One region of the Pseudomonas sp. SYWMCR5 genome, then DNA from elsewhere that is predicted to be linked to it. Evidence: riboswitches for the same ligand, from Rfam matches in the RefSeq annotation. Region 1 holds a riboswitch; the other holds the start of a gene.
The links. Region 1 has a riboswitch for cobalamin ahead of AC2CGW_RS08915 (CbtB domain-containing protein). Riboswitches for the same ligand answer to the same signal wherever they lie in the genome.

Region 1 (7,357 bases):
AGAACGTCCAGCGTGATGCCGCTGGGTTGCTGCTGGGAGTCGTTGAAAGTCAGCGGTGCAAGGCTGGGATTGATCAGCACCCGTATCCTCGGAGCGCTGGCCAACCAGCGCTGTTCTTCACCGGTGAGCGTGGAAGGGCGCCGTTCAAGGAGCAGGCTGGTGTTGCCGCTGGACCAGCGCCGCAGGATGTTCAGGCGCTCGCTGTCAGTGATCCTTTGCAACGCCTGGTCGACCAGATTCAGCAGTCTGACGTTGTGTTGGTCCAGTGCAAAAGCGAAGGCACCTGCAGGCGTCTGGACGAAATGGTCGATGCGCACCAGGCCTTGATAGGCCCGTCCAATGGCGAAGTCCGAGCTGATGGCATCGCCGATGTAAGCATCGGCATCGCCTAGCGCCACGGCGCTGAGGCCTGCCTGGGTCGAGCTGTAGAGGGTCAGATGCGCCTCGGGGTACAGGGCTTGGACAGTCGTCGTCGGCAGGTAGTGGTCGACCATCGCCAGGCGCAGGCCGGTCAGATCCTCACTGTGTAGTTGGGGACGGTCCTGACGCGTGACGATTACCGGAAGGTCGTCGGCATAAGCTTGGCTCAGGGACAACTGAGCATCGGCCGCTTCGAAACCGTTGGAGCTGCCAAGCAGGTCGATCTCCCCCTTGTGCAGGGCTTCGATGGCCGCCGTGCGGCTGGCGAAACGGCGTACTTCGACCGGAATGCCCAATTGCTCGCCGATCAGGCCTGCATAATCCGCGCTCAATCCCTCGTAGTCGTGCGGGCTGACATTGATTTCGAAGGGCGGATAGTCAGGGCGCGAGCTGCCCAGGATCAGCACCTTGCGCTCGCGCAGCCATTGGCGGTCGCTGTCGCTCAGCGGCAGCGCGGCACTGGCGCTGATCGAGCGGGCCAACAACTGTCGGGGTTCGTTTTCGCCAGCTGCGGCGCCCGATACCAGCAGGACGGCCGCTGCCAGTAGCAGGCCGCCAAGGGTGTGCTTCATGAGCGCGAGGCTCAATTCACGTGGTTGCGTTTGGCCAGGTCGACCATTTCGACCAGCGACTCGGTCTTGAGTTTTTCGCCGATTCGGCCGCGGTAAGTACTGATGGTCTTGGCGCTGAGGTTCATGGCTGTCCCTATGTACTTGTTGTTTTCTCCCCGCGCGAGCCTGCGCAAGACTTCCATTTCCCGGTTCGACAGGCTGTTGAGCCGTACCGTTTCCGATGCCAGGGTGTTGCTGTTCACCGACATCTGCGGAAACGTCGAATAACCTTTGACCAGTGCCTTGAGCGCAAACAACAGGGCATCGAGGTCTTCGTCCTTGTTGACGAAAGCCGCGATCCCGGCATCCAGGCAGCGACGAACATAGAGGTCGGAGGACTGCCCAGTGAGTACCATGATTTTTGGCGCAGGATCGAGCAATTGCAAACGCTTGATCACCTCCATGCCATCCAGGCCTGGTAGCCCAATATCGAGAATCACCACTTTTGGGGCAAGCTGGCGTGCCATCTGTACGGCTTCGATGCCATTACCCGACTCGCCAACGACATCAAAGCGTTCGCGTTCGAGCAGGATGCGCACGGCAAGGCGAACTGTGGGGTGATCATCGACCATCAGTACGGTGGTCATGGGAAAACTCCTGTACGAAGTAATGTTCGTTCCTGACGTTATCCAGGAATGGGTCTGTAGGGCCAATCTGGCTGCAGGCACGATACGTCCATCAGAAAGCTTTGATAATGGCGAGTATAGGCGCGTTGAAAAAGCCGCCACTGGTTGGTGAAAAGTCTTACAAAAAAGCGGCGCGTGGGGCGGCGACGCCGCTCGCGGGCCGTTATGGGGTGAGGATGCTCAGGTAGAGCGCAGACAAGCTGGGTGAGGTTTGTTCACGCGTTGCGTGGAGGCGGGATTGTTGATCAGCGCAGTGCCGACCCGCGTCGGGCGTTGCCGCAATTGTCCTGCGCAATTCGGGCACTGTCCCTGCAGATGGTGCTCGGCGCAGCGGCGACAGAAGGTGCATTCGAATGAGCAGATCAACGCGTCAAGGGTATCGGGGGGCAAATCGGTATCGCAACATTCGCAATTGGGGCGTAGCTCGAGCATGGCGCAACTCCGGTACGGACAGTGATGCGCCAGTGTCGGTCGCTGGACGCTGGCTGACAATCCTCAGTCGCCGGGGCGATACAGGTGGGCGTGGCCGGCGCGGTACAAGGCCGAGTCGGCAAATGGCGCGTCGCCTAGCACGTGGCCGACGAGAATCAGCGCAGTGCGTCGGAAGCCTTTGTCGGCAACAGCGTCGACGATATCGGCGAGGCGGCCCCTGACCCAGTCCTGGTCGGGCCAGGTTGCGCGGTGGATCACTGCCACCGGGCAATCTGCCCCATAGTGCGGCAGCAGCTCGTCGACGATGCGCGGTAGATGGCGTACCCCCAGGTGGATGGCCAAGGTACTGCGGTGGCGCGCCAGGTCCGCCAGCTGCTCGCCTGCCGGCATCGGCGAGCGATCGCCGTAGCGGGTCAGGATGACGGTCTGCGAGATGTCCGGCAGCGTCAGTTCACAGCCGAGCAGGGCGGCGCTGGCGGCTGTGGCGGTGACGCCAGGAATGATCTGGTAGTCGATGCCCTGTTCGCGCAAGTGGCGGATCTGTTCGCCGATGGCGCCATACAGGCTGGGGTCGCCGCTGTGTACACGGGCGACATCCAGCCCCTTGTCATGGGCGTCGCGGATGGCGGCGATGATCTGCTCGAGGTGCAGTTCGGCGCTGTTGATCACGGTACTGGCCGTGTGGCCTTCAAGTACCGCGGGCGGTACCAGTGAGCCGGCGTAGATGATCACCGGGCATTGGCGGATCAGGCGTTGGCCCTTGACCGTGATCAGCTCCGGGTCGCCGGGGCCGGCACCGATGAAATAGACCGTCATGGCAAGTCCTTGAAACGTGAAATGAAAAGCGATTATCCGTTGCTGGCCAGGGCAAGGGTAGCGTCACCGAGCACCTGCCGAGTGACTGTCAGGATTGGCGAGCGCTGACCCTCGTCAGCCAGCGCCAGCGCTGCGCTTTCTGCCACTCCCCAACAGCCCGTGGCGTTGAAGGCCATTTCTGAGCGGTAACTGAGCAGGGGCAGGAATGGGTGCAGTTGCTGGGCGCTGTATAGCGTCAGGGGCAGGCCGAGTTGCTCGGCCAGTTGCCGCAGGCCGGGCTCCTGAGCCTTGAGATCGATGCTGGCGATACCACGCAAGGCGGCCAGCTTCAGGCCGTTGTCGGCCAGCGCAAGGTGCAGCAGGGTTTCCAGAACCGCCGCCGGGCAACCCCTGCGGCAGCCGAAACCGACATATAGCGCGGCCATCAGGCCTGCGCGGAGCGGCGGTAGAGCCAGGCGCTCAGCAGACCCAGTGCGACCCAGAAGGCTGCGTTGGTCAGCCAGGAGGCAACCTTGAACTGTGCTTCCAGCGCTTCGGGCGCCAGGCTTTCATGCACCAGTGGCTGAGGGGCGCCGATCAGGTGCGGTACCACCAGCAGCGCTGCGCCGAGCACCTTCAGCAGCCAGTGGCGCGCGAAGACCAGCAACGCCAGGCCCACAGCAGTGGCGGCGGCGGTGCCTATCCACCAGGTCTGGCGTTGACCCAGATCGGCTGCGGCGGTGCCAGGCAGTTCGGGTGGCAGGCCCAGGGTCGGTGCCAGGCAGAACACGGCGAAGCCGCCCAGGCCCCACAAGGCACCCGTACTGACCCGACCAGGTTCGCGCAGGCTGTAGAGTGCGGCGAGGATCAGCGCGAAACCGACTGCCACTACCAGATTGCCGCCGGCAGTCGACAGCACCCGCTGCCAGCCATCTTCCGGCGACCAGGCTTCTGCGTCGTGTTCATGGCCCCCGGCACCTTCACCTGTGTGTTCGTGCTGCTCGGTGGGCGCCGCGTTTTCATAGGTTTCGGCCTGGAGGATCAAGGGCGCGACCCAGAAACTCTGCAACAGCGTCAGCAAAAGTGCGGCGAGCAGGCCACTGAAGCCTGCAGTTCGAGCGATACGCTTGATCATTGTCGGGCACTCAGTGGCAAGGGAAGGCGGCGCTGTGGCGGGTATCGTGGGCAGCGTTGTGCACCGCCTCGAGATGGGAGAACCCGGCGAAGTACACCAGGCACAGGCCCAGCAGGCTGGCGCCGACCGCAACGACGAGGCGCTGGCTGAGGCTGACGGGGGTTGCGATGCTGTGTTTGGCGCTGGTGACGGACATGACGCATTCCTCTGCTTTTTTTCATGGGCGACAGGAAGCGCGGCAACCCCAGGCGAGAACCGCCCAGGGACATGCAACAGCGCCCGCCCACCGCGGGGTGTGATCACAAGACGTCGGGCCGGTCTCCGGGCTGACGAGCAGGAGCATGGCTCCTGGGGAGAGCGTCACCTTCCCATGCCGAACTGCCGACACAGTGGATCAGACGCTCGCTCGCTTACCGTTGCGGGGGCAGCACCGGACTTGTCAGGCTCATGAAGAGCCATTGACGCACCGGTTTCCCGTTTCACCCCTGCAAGGGGCACCCTACGTAATGTATTAGGAGATCACGGCCATGCTTTGGTCGTCAATTCTTGTTACGAATCGCGCAGGCGTAGCGACTGGAAATCATCAACCTGCCTTGCACGTCGCACTTTTTGGCGTTCAGGGGCTCTATGCATGGCCAGGCTGTGCCGATTTCCGGCCCGGCCGCTGACCCTGGACCCCGGTGCAGATGCCTGTTCCTGCCTATCGCCGCCGTGCCCGCCTGTCGCTGGTGGGTGTCTTGATCGCCCTGTGCGCGTGCACCGGGCAGCAGGGGCGCGACGTATTCACCCAGTTAGGCAATGGTCATCCCAGCGAGTTGTTCCAGACCAGTGTCGACCGCATGGCGACCTTGTCCATGCGCGACAACCTGCAGAGCCTGTATCTGCTGATGAACAAGCTCTACCTGCGCAACCCCAATCAGTGGAAGCAGTCCGGCTATCTGGACGCGGCCACCGCCGAGCGCCAGATCCGCCAGGCCATCGAGCAGCGCCAGCCATTGCCGCAACTGGGCGAGCGCCGTGACCTGGCGGCGCTGAGCTACGCCTTGAGCCCGGAGTTTCGTGGAGATCGAGTCGGGGCGTTCATCTATGCCATCGGCAGCATGTTGATTACCGCCCACGGTGGGCGCACCGAGTTCTACATGACCGATGCGATTGATCCACTGTTCGTCAATAACGCCGCGCGCAACATCGAAAAGGCTACCTGGATGCTCAGTCAGCGCCAGGACGCCAATGGTGTGTTGCTACTGTTTTCCAACGAAATCTCGGAGGAGGGCAGCAACCTCAGCTTTGCCGTCGAATTCGGCAAGATCGTGGCGCGCCTCGATCTGCTGGCGCAGATGCTGGATGAGCGTTATCGACGGATCGGCCTCAATTACGCGCAGAGCCTGTTATTGATGAATTTCCTGCCGGTGCAGTGATCGTTACCCGTGGTTTCACAGCAATGCTTCGATCGCGCGTCGATAGCGCTGGCCGGCCAGGCTCATGCTGTTGTTGTGGCTCGCTCCCGGCACCAGGAGCAAGGTCTTGGGCTGTTGGGCCGCCTCGAACAGCGCCTCGCTGAAGCGGGGGGGCACATACCGATCATCCAGGCCATGCACCAGCAGCAGCGGCAAACCGATATCGGCGATCTTGCCCAGCGAGTCGAATCTCTGCGACAGCAGCCAGCGCACCGGCAGTGTGGTATCGGCCACTGATGCCGCCGCGTCGCCAAGGGAGGTGAAGGTGGATTCGAGAATCAGGCCGCGCGCAGGTACAGGCTTACCTTGCTGGCGTGCCTGGCGTGCGAGCTCCGAGGCAAGCTCCACAGCGACCGCACCGCCCAGCGAATGGCCGAAGATCAGGCGCTTGCCCGGCACCGGCTGCAACTGGGCGAAGCGCTCCCAGGCAATTCGGGCGTCCTCGTAAACCGTGGCTTCGGACGGCAGGTCGCCTCGGCTCTGGCCAAAACCGCGGTAGTCCACGGCCAACACCGAATAGCCCATGGCGTGCAACTGCTCGATGCGGAACATCTGGCCGGTGAGGTTCCAGCGTACGCCGTGCAGGTAGAGTATCGCCGGCGCATCGGCGCGTTTGGCCGGCCACCACCAGGCATGCAGGCTCTGGTCGCCGGTGAAGTTGCGCGGGCGCAGGTCCAGTTCCTGTACGTCGGCCGGCAGGCCCCTGAACCAACTGGCCTGGCCCGGCTCGATACGAAACACCAGTTCGCGCTCCTTGTGCTGCAAGACCGCGCAGCCCGCGGGCAGGCCCACCACCAGCAGGGCCATGGCCAGCCACATGAGCCAGCGGCGTTTGAAGTGAGTGAGCAGGGTGTCGGTCATGGGTGTCATCAGGCTGCTGGGAATCGTCGTTTTTAGCAGAAGCCATGGCCTCGCTGCAGGCAATTTTTCCCGAGCGGTGCTGACACATGTTTGCAAGCTGTTTCCCCGGTGCCATCGAGGGGCTCTGCACGCTTGCCGCCGCGGGCGCCGAGGGGTAGGTTTCCCTGACCCTGCCGATGGAAGACTCACCTTGGACTCGATTACTCAAGCCGTACTCGGTGCCGCCCTGCAAGGTACGGTGCTCGGTCGCATCCAGGGCCGCCGTTCGCTGCTGTATGGCGCCGCGCTGGCCACCTTGCCCGATCTCGATGTGGTGATCCGGTATGCGGACCCCGTTTCGCAGATGACCTATCACCGTGGTTTTTCCCACTCGATCTTCGTCCTTACCGGTCTGGCGCTGCTGCTGGCGTGGCTGGTGGCCTGGGTTGGGCAAAGGCGCTGGCCCGACAAGGGATACCGTTGGCCCCGGTTGTTCGTGGCGTTCTGGCTGGTGCTGGTCACCCACCCTCTGCTGGACGCGTTCACGGTCTATGGCACGCAATTGTTCTGGCCGCTGCCGCTCATTCCCGAAAGCTGGGCGGCGGTGTTCATCATCGATCCGGTCTACACCGTGCCACTGCTGGTCGCTGTGATCTATGCCGCGTGGCGAGGGCTGAGCGGCAAGGCGATACCCCTGATGACGGCAGCCCTGGTGTTCAGCACGGCGTATCTGGGCTTTGGGCTGGCCGGGCGCATGGCGGTCGAGCAGCGTTTCCAGGAGGCCTTGGGCCGCCAGGGCGTTGCGGTCGATCACCTGCGTGCAGTGCCCATGGCCTTCAACAGCCTGGTCTGGCGGGTGCTGGCCAAGACACCGGATGGTCATTACTACGAGGGCGTGAGCAGTGTGTTCGACCGCGAACCGCCCGAGATGCAGCGCCTGTCGCTGAACCTGGAGGCCGCCAAGGTGCTCGAGGGCGTCGCGCTGCACGAGCGGCTGCGCTGGTTCACCGATGACTGGCTGCGTTATGACGTGGTGGGCGA
Region 2 (7,357 bases), on a different contig from region 1:
GGCCCCTCACCCAGACGGGCGCGTTCGTGCAGCTCGCCGTGGTACACCGCCGGGCCTCCCAGCTCCACGCCCAGGGCGCCGGCCCCTGCGGCCATCACCGGGCCCGCGTTGGGGCTGTCCCACAGTGGCGCCTGGCTGCGCCAGCACCTCAAGGCCAGGCGGGTCTTGCCCAGCAACGCGTAGGTCAGTGCCACCAGCCTGGCCGGCAGGAAGTTGAGCACATCGTCGATGCGCGCCGCAGCCCAGCCAAAGCGCTCGAAGCGCTCATTGCGATAGCCCCACATGGCATCCAGGGTATTGCTCAGGCGATACAGCACCACGCCCGGCGCACCGGCCACGACGAACCAGAACAGCGCGGCGAACACCGCATCGCTGCCATTCTCCAGCACCGACTCGGTGGCGGCGCGGGCCACGGCAGCCTCGTCGAGCTCGCGGGTCTCGCGGCTGACCAGATAGCCTACCCGTCGCCGTGCTTCATCCAGATCCCCTTGGCGCAGGGCCTGGGCCACGGGCAATACATGCTCGCCCAGGCTGCGCATGCCCAGCGCGCAATACAGCGCCAGGGCGTCCACCAGCCAACCGATGTAGGGCAGCCACGACAGGATCAGCGCCAGCAGGGTCAAGGGCACCACGGCCAGGAACCAGGCACTGACGCCGTGGCTGCGCCAGCCACGGCCACCGGCATTCAAGCGCTGCTCCAGACGCCCGGCGAAGTTGCCGAAAGCCACCAGAGGATGACGCCGCTGCGGCTCCCCCAACAGCGCATCCAGCGCCACACCGGCCACGGTCAGCAAGGCGATGCTCATGGCCGCTCTCCCCATTGGTTCTCGTAGAGCATCTCGCTCAGCGGCCGCTCACGCGCCCAGTCTTCCAGCACCAGCATGGGCGCTTCGTAAAATTTCGCCACCGGCCCCAGGCACAACACCGCCACCGGCTTGGCCCCAGTCGGCATGCCCAGCAGCTCGCCCAGCGCCTGCGGGTCGAACAACGACACCCAGCCCATCCCCAGCCCCTCGGCGCGTGCGGCCAGCCAGAGGTTCTGGATCGCGCAGGCCATCGACGCCAGGTCCATTTCCGGCAGGGTGCGGCGGCCGAAGATGTGCGGCTCGCGCTTGTCCATCAAGGCGGCAACCAGCACCTCGGCGCACTCGCCGATGCCTTCGACCTTGAGCTTCATGAATGCATCGGAGCGCTCACCGAGGGCCTCGGCGGTGCGAATCCGCTCTTCCTCCACCAGCGCCTGGATGCGCAAGCGCAGATCGCGCTGGCTGATCCGAATGAAGCGCCAGGGCTGCATCAACCCGACGCTGGGCGCCTGGTGCGCGGCGGCCAGCAGCCGGGCAAGCAGCGCAGGCGCCACGTCGCCGCCGATGAAGTGGCGCATGTCGCGACGCTCGCCGATCGCGCGGTAGACCGCAGCGCGCTCGGCCTCGCTGAAAGCGTGTTCGTTCATGGTCGCAACAGCGCCACCGCCGCTTCGGGGTTGGAAGGGAAATAGAAGTGCACGTAGGACGCCGTCAAGCGCCCCAGACGATAGACCGCCTCGTTGCCACGTCCGCCATTGGGGCTCAGGCCACGGGCGATGGGCACAAGCTCGGTGGTGGTCAGGGAGTGGTGATAGGTATGGCCACGCAGGGTGCCTTCAGGCAACTCGACAGCCTGCAGCGCCAAGGCGGCGAGGCGCTTCTGCATCACGGCTTCGCCGGGCAACAGTCCCAGCAGCTCGGCGCGCTCGCCCGCAACGTCGGTCAAGGCATCGAGCAGATAGAGCATGCCGCCGCATTCGGCCAACAAGGGTTTGCCTTCGGCATGATGGCCGCGGATCGCCTCGCGCATCGGCGCGTTGGCCGCCAGGGCGTGGTGATGCAGTTCGGGGTAGCCGCCAGGCAAATACAGGCTGTCGACCACAGGCAGGTGGCGATCATGCAACGGGGAGAAAAACACCAGCTCCGCGCCGTGATCGCGCAGCAGGTCGAGATTGGCGCCATAGAGGAAGGCGAAGGCCTCGTCGCGGGCCACACCGATGCGCACACCGGCCAGGCTTGCGGCCGAGTGCACGGTTTGTGGCTCGACAAAGGCCACCGGTGGCGGCAAGGCAGCATCGCAGCTGGCGCCCAAGGCCTCGGCGGCGGCGTCCAGGCGTGCATCCAGATCGTTCAGCTCACTGGCCTGGACCAGCCCGAGGTGACGGCTGGGCAATTCGATGCCGCGCTCGCGAGACAACCCGCCATACCAGCGCAAGCCTTCGGTCAGGCTGCCTTCGAGCAGTTGCGCATGACGCAGGCTGCCGACCCGGTTGGCCAGCACGCCAGCGAATGGCAGGTCGGGCTGGTAGCGCGCCAGCCCCAGGGCCAGGGCCCCGAAGGTCTGGGCCATGGCAGTGCCATCGATCACCGCCAGCACCGGCACGCCGAAATGCCGCGCCAGGTCAGCGCTCGACGGCGTGCCGTCGAACAGCCCCATGACACCCTCGATGAGGATCAGGTCGGCTTCGGCGGCGGCGTCCCACAACAGGCGGCGGCTCTCCTGCTCGCCGATCATCCACATGTCCAACTGATACACCGGGGCGCCACTGGCGCGCTCCAGGATCATCGGGTCGAGAAAATCCGGCCCGCACTTGAACACCCGCACCTTGCGCCCGAGGTTGCGGTGCAGGCGCGCCAGGGCGGCAGTGACGGTGGTCTTGCCCTGGCCGGAGGCCGGTGCGGCGATCAACACCGCTGGGCAATGACGGGTGGCTCGACTCACAGTTCAACGCCCTTCTGTGCGCGGATACCGGCCTGGAAGGCGTGCTTGAGCATGCCCATCTCGGTCACGGTGTCGGCCAGCTCGATCATCTCCGGCTTGGCGGCGCGGCCCGTGACGATGACGTGCTGCATCGGTGGACGGGCCTGGATGTCCGAGAGCACCTGGTCGAGGTCGAGGTAGCCGTGCTTGAGGGCGATATTCAGCTCGTCGAGCACCACGAACTGCACCGACGGGTCCTGCAGCAACTGGCGGGAGACCGCCCAGGCCGCTTCTGCAGCCGCGATGTCGCGCTGGCGGTCCTGGGTTTCCCAGGTGAAGCCCTCGCCCATCACGTGGTAGCGCACTTCATTGGGGAAGCGGCGGAAGAACAGCTCTTCGCCAGTGCTGTTGCGACCCTTGATGAACTGCACCACCCCGCACTGCATGCCATGCCCCAGCGCGCGGGCGAGCATGCCGAAGGCCGAGCTGCTCTTGCCCTTGCCATTGCCCGTGAGCACCAGCAGCAGGCCACATTCGTTGGGGGAGTTGGCGATACGTTCGTCGATGATCGCTTTTTTGCGCTGCATGCGCGCCAAGTGGCGTTCGTCGCGTTCGGTGGATTCGCTCATCAGGGGTTCTCCGCAAGCTGTCGACGCACCGGTCGGGCACTCGCGGGCGGGCACCAGGCAACGACAGAAAACAAGGCAGGCAGGCGAAGGGAGCGCGCAAAAGCCGTGGCGACACCACGGGGCAGCGCGCATCACCCTCCGTGATGCCGTTGGCAGTGACAGGCCGGTCTCCGGGCTCGTGAGCCGGGCCTTGGCCCGAAACCGCGCGCCTTCCCGGGTGTGGACACCCAGTGGCCTTGCGCGGCCTTGACTCACCTACCGTTGCGGGGGCAGCGCCGGATTCGCGCCCTGCTGGCGCCCACCGGCTTCCCAGTTTCACCCTGCCGGAGCTGATCCGCAGAGCACCTGAAACACGCCGCGAAGGTTAGAGGGTTGCACCGGGAGCGTCAATTAAACGCGGACGATGAACGGTTGATCTGGATGCTTGTCTCACTATTGAAGCAGTGATATCACACAGCCATCACCGGCTGTACGCGACCATAATAAAAGGAGAGCGCGGCATGCAAGGCTTGATCATCAACAACCCGCACCTGGAGTTCCTGCGCCCGGCCCTGGAGCGCTGGATCGACTGCATCGACCGTTTCAACCAGATCCACGGCGACGGCGACGCGCCCTACTGGCATGGTGCCCAGGCCAATGCCGGTATTCTCGCCGCGGCGGCCTGGCAGGCCGAGCTGGTGGCGCTGCAGCACTATCAGAGCAAGAAGCAGCGTGACGAAGGTGAGCGAGAAGGGCGCTGCGATCTGTCGATTGCCGGTGCCGAACACTCCATTCATCTGCACACTGAACAGCGCTGGCCGAAGATCGCCCGCCTGGATCTGGCGGGGGCCCTGCAGGAGGCGGCGACGTTGGCGCGGCTGGCAGCCTATCCCAGCCAGCTCAAGGCCGGGGCGCTGTTCGTCAGCCCGTGGAAGGCGGGGCAGAATGCAAGCCCCGAGGAACTGCAGGATCTGGTCGATGACCTGAACAAGCACACGGCCTGTGCGATTGCCTGGTACTTCCCGTATGCGTACCGCAAGCTGCATAACGAGTCGGGGCAATACCATCCGGGGGTGGCGCTGCTGCTCAAGCAGGCTTGAATGTACGTCGGGGCTGCTGTGCAGCCCCGACGATCTCAGGGATTCTGCGCCAGATGCCCCGGCGTCAACACCCGCTTGGCCTGCAGGTAGGCCTTGGACCAGTAGCTGTTCGACAGGTAGTCCAGCCGCACCGTACCGCCGGTGGACGGCGCATGCACGAAGCGCCCCTCACCCACGTAGATCCCGGCATGGCTTACCTGCGAACCACCGCCGGTGGCGAAGAACACTAGGTCACCGGACTGCAGCGCGTTGATGCTCACGGTCGGCGCACGCATGACGATCATCTCGCGGGTCGAGCGTGGCAGGCTGATGTTCGCCGCATCGCGGTACACATAACCGATCAGGCCACTGCAATCGAAGCCCGAGTCCGGCGTGTTGCCGCCCCAGCGATACGGGGTGCCGACCAGACCGATGGCACGGATCAGCACGTCGTCAGCCACGGGCGACGAGGAAGGCTGGTCAATGAAGGTAACCTGCGGCTTGGCCACGGGTGCCGGGGCCGGAGCACGGCTGGAACAGGCGGCAAGCAGTGCCACCAGGGAGAGGAATGCGAAGCGCGTCATCATCGCCATGGGTCAGAACCTGTCTGAGACCAATCGGCCGCAGCCGAAAAAAGAGTTAAGGATTTAGATTAGACGCTATTCGTAAATGCGCACGGCGGCTAGCTTTTCAGCTACGCCGCCGTGCGAGGATACAGCATTTTGATATCAGTTGCGCGACAGGGTAGTGGTCGGCGCCATGGCCAGGGCACGCTTGGCTTCGATGAAGGTCTTGCTCCAGTAGCGGTCACCGAGGTTATCGATGCGCACACCACCGCTGCGGCGGCTGCTGGAGTGGATGAACTGGTTGTCGCCCAGGTAGATGCCGGCATGGCTGACACGGCCACGGCCATTGGTGCTGAAGAACAGCAGGTCACCTGGCTTGAGCTTGTTGCGTGCGACCTTGGGTGCGTCGACGTTGATCATCTCGCGGGTCGAGCGCGGCAGGTTCATGCCGGCCTCTTCGCGGAACAGGTAGCCGATGAAGCCGCTGCAATCGAAGCCGGACTGCTCGGAAGTACCGCCGAAACGATAACGGGTGCCGATCAGCGACATGCCGCGCTCCAGGATGCTGTCTGCAAGGACGGGCAGCTGGTAGGGCTTGCTGTTGCTGGAGAAGGCTTGGAGGTCTTCATCGGTGGCGAGGTCTTCTTCATCGAATACCGACGAATGCGACGCCTTGGCCTTGACCGCGGTTTGCGCGGTGACCGATGGGTGATCCTGGGGCTGGGAAATCGGGCCTTGGGCCGCGCAGCCAAAAAGCAGGGTCACGAGTGCGAGTGGCACGAGGGGTGCGAAGCGCTTGAGCATGGGCACGACCGTGTCTGTAATCCTTTAGAAGGGGGAAACTATGCCTTCTATCGGACCTATTTGCAAATTTTATCGAAAAAAATGTGACTTTTGCGTTTTGCCGCTCTGGCCCGGTGTTTTCAGGGTTACCAGCCGAGGGTTTCCTTGAGGAAGGGAATGGTCAATTTGCGCTGGGCCTGCAGCGAGGCCTGGTCGAGGCGCTCGAGCAGATCGAACAGTGCGCTCATGCTGCGCGTGCCACGGGTGAGAATGAAGTGCCCGACCTCATCGGTCAGGTGCAGGCCACGGCGCGAGGCCCGCAGTTGCAAGGCGCGCAGCTTGTCTTCGTCGGACAGGCCACGCATCTGGAAAATCAGTGCCAGCGTAAGCCGTGACTTGAGGTCGGCAAGCTTGATCGGCAGCTCCCGCGGCGAACTCGATGCCGCCAGCAGCAAGCGCCGGCCGCTGTCTCGCAGGCGATTGAACAGATGGAACATCGCCTCTTCCCAGTCGGCCTTGCCGGCAATCACGTGCAGGTCGTCGATGCACACCAGCTCGTACTGCTCCAGATGATCGAGCAGCTCCACGCCACGGTCGAGCAATTGCGCCAACGGCAGGTAGACAGCGGGTTCGCCCAGTTGCTGGAAACGGTGGGTGGCGGCCTGCAGCAGGTGAGTACGCCCCGCGCCCTGCTTACCCCATAGATAGATGAGGCTCTCGGTCCAGCCGGCGTCGGCTTCGCACAGCCGCTCGACATAGCCCAGCGCCGCGGCGTTGGCACCCGGATAGTAGTTGATGAAGGTGGCGTCATCGCGCAGGCGCACACCCAGGGGCAACTGGATCGGTTTCATGCTGGCGGGCGGTCGCGAGGACCAAAGGGGGCCTTTGGTGAAGAGTTTGCAAAGTCTATACCCGCAACGCGGGCGGCACAATCAGGGAGGGGAATAGCGCAAGCAAAATCAACGGGTTGCGTGATTTTTGAACAACCAGAACAGCGTCCCGGCCAAGCGCCTCATCCGGTAGCGTGCCAAACTCGAAGTCGCCTGGGTGCAAAAGCAGGTCGCCTGGGTGCGATTTTTCCGCTCGGCCGACTCATAACCTGAGCGGCAGCCACCGCCGCGCGGGGCGTCATGACATAACAACGATAATCACCGTCTCGTGAGGGGAAAAGTCATGCAGCGATCGATCAAGGCGGCCACCTGCGCCACACTCCTGAGTATCAGCGCAGCCAGCTGGGCCGCAGAGCCCGCCGCTTGCCAGAATGTGCGCATGGGCTCGGTGAACTGGACCGATGTCGTCGCCAGCAGCGCCGTCGCCGAAGCCCTGCTCGACAGTCTGGGCTACAAGGTCAAGCAGACCAGCGCCTCGCAGCAGATCGTCCTGGCCGGCATGGCGGAAAAACGCCTCGATGTGTTCCTCGGTTACTGGCAGCCGACCATGCAATCGGTGGCCAAGCCCTTCCTGGACAAACAGCAGATCGACGTGATCAGCCCCGCCACCCTCGCCGATGCTCAGTCCACCTATGCCGTGCCTGCCTACGCCTACGACGCAGGCCTGAAGACCTTCGCCGACATCGCCAGGTTTCGCGACAAGC

Region 2: another riboswitch for cobalamin. It lies ahead of cobO (cob(I)yrinic acid a,c-diamide adenosyltransferase); the one in region 1 lies ahead of AC2CGW_RS08915 (CbtB domain-containing protein).

What each region holds. Positions count from the first base shown of each region.
Region 1 covers NZ_JBXUNH010000002.1:684,768-692,124, reverse strand. Annotated here, with positions in the region: gene AC2CGW_RS08945 (transporter substrate-binding domain-containing protein) at 1-992, opposite strand, end outside; gene AC2CGW_RS08940 (response regulator transcription factor) at 1,004-1,618, opposite strand; gene AC2CGW_RS08935 (DUF1272 domain-containing protein) at 1,838-2,089, opposite strand; gene cobM (precorrin-4 C(11)-methyltransferase) at 2,153-2,905, opposite strand; gene AC2CGW_RS08925 (cobalamin biosynthesis protein) at 2,938-3,330, opposite strand; gene AC2CGW_RS08920 (CbtA family protein) at 3,330-4,019, opposite strand; gene AC2CGW_RS08915 (CbtB domain-containing protein) at 4,030-4,215, opposite strand; cobalamin riboswitch at 4,315-4,536, opposite strand; gene AC2CGW_RS08910 (hypothetical protein) at 4,706-5,437, shown strand; gene AC2CGW_RS08905 (alpha/beta hydrolase) at 5,453-6,337, opposite strand; gene AC2CGW_RS08900 (metal-dependent hydrolase) at 6,528-7,357, shown strand, end outside.
Region 2 covers NZ_JBXUNH010000001.1:579,664-587,020, forward strand. Annotated here, with positions in the region: gene cbiB (adenosylcobinamide-phosphate synthase CbiB) at 1-806, opposite strand, end outside; gene bluB (5,6-dimethylbenzimidazole synthase) at 803-1,453, opposite strand; gene AC2CGW_RS02625 (cobyrinic acid a,c-diamide synthase CobB) at 1,450-2,748, opposite strand; gene cobO (cob(I)yrinic acid a,c-diamide adenosyltransferase) at 2,745-3,356, opposite strand; cobalamin riboswitch at 3,501-3,720, opposite strand; gene AC2CGW_RS02635 (hypothetical protein) at 3,857-4,435, shown strand; gene AC2CGW_RS02640 (C40 family peptidase) at 4,471-5,007, opposite strand; gene AC2CGW_RS02645 (C40 family peptidase) at 5,143-5,784, opposite strand; gene hda (DnaA regulatory inactivator Hda) at 5,910-6,614, opposite strand; gene choX (choline ABC transporter substrate-binding protein) at 6,937-7,357, shown strand, end outside.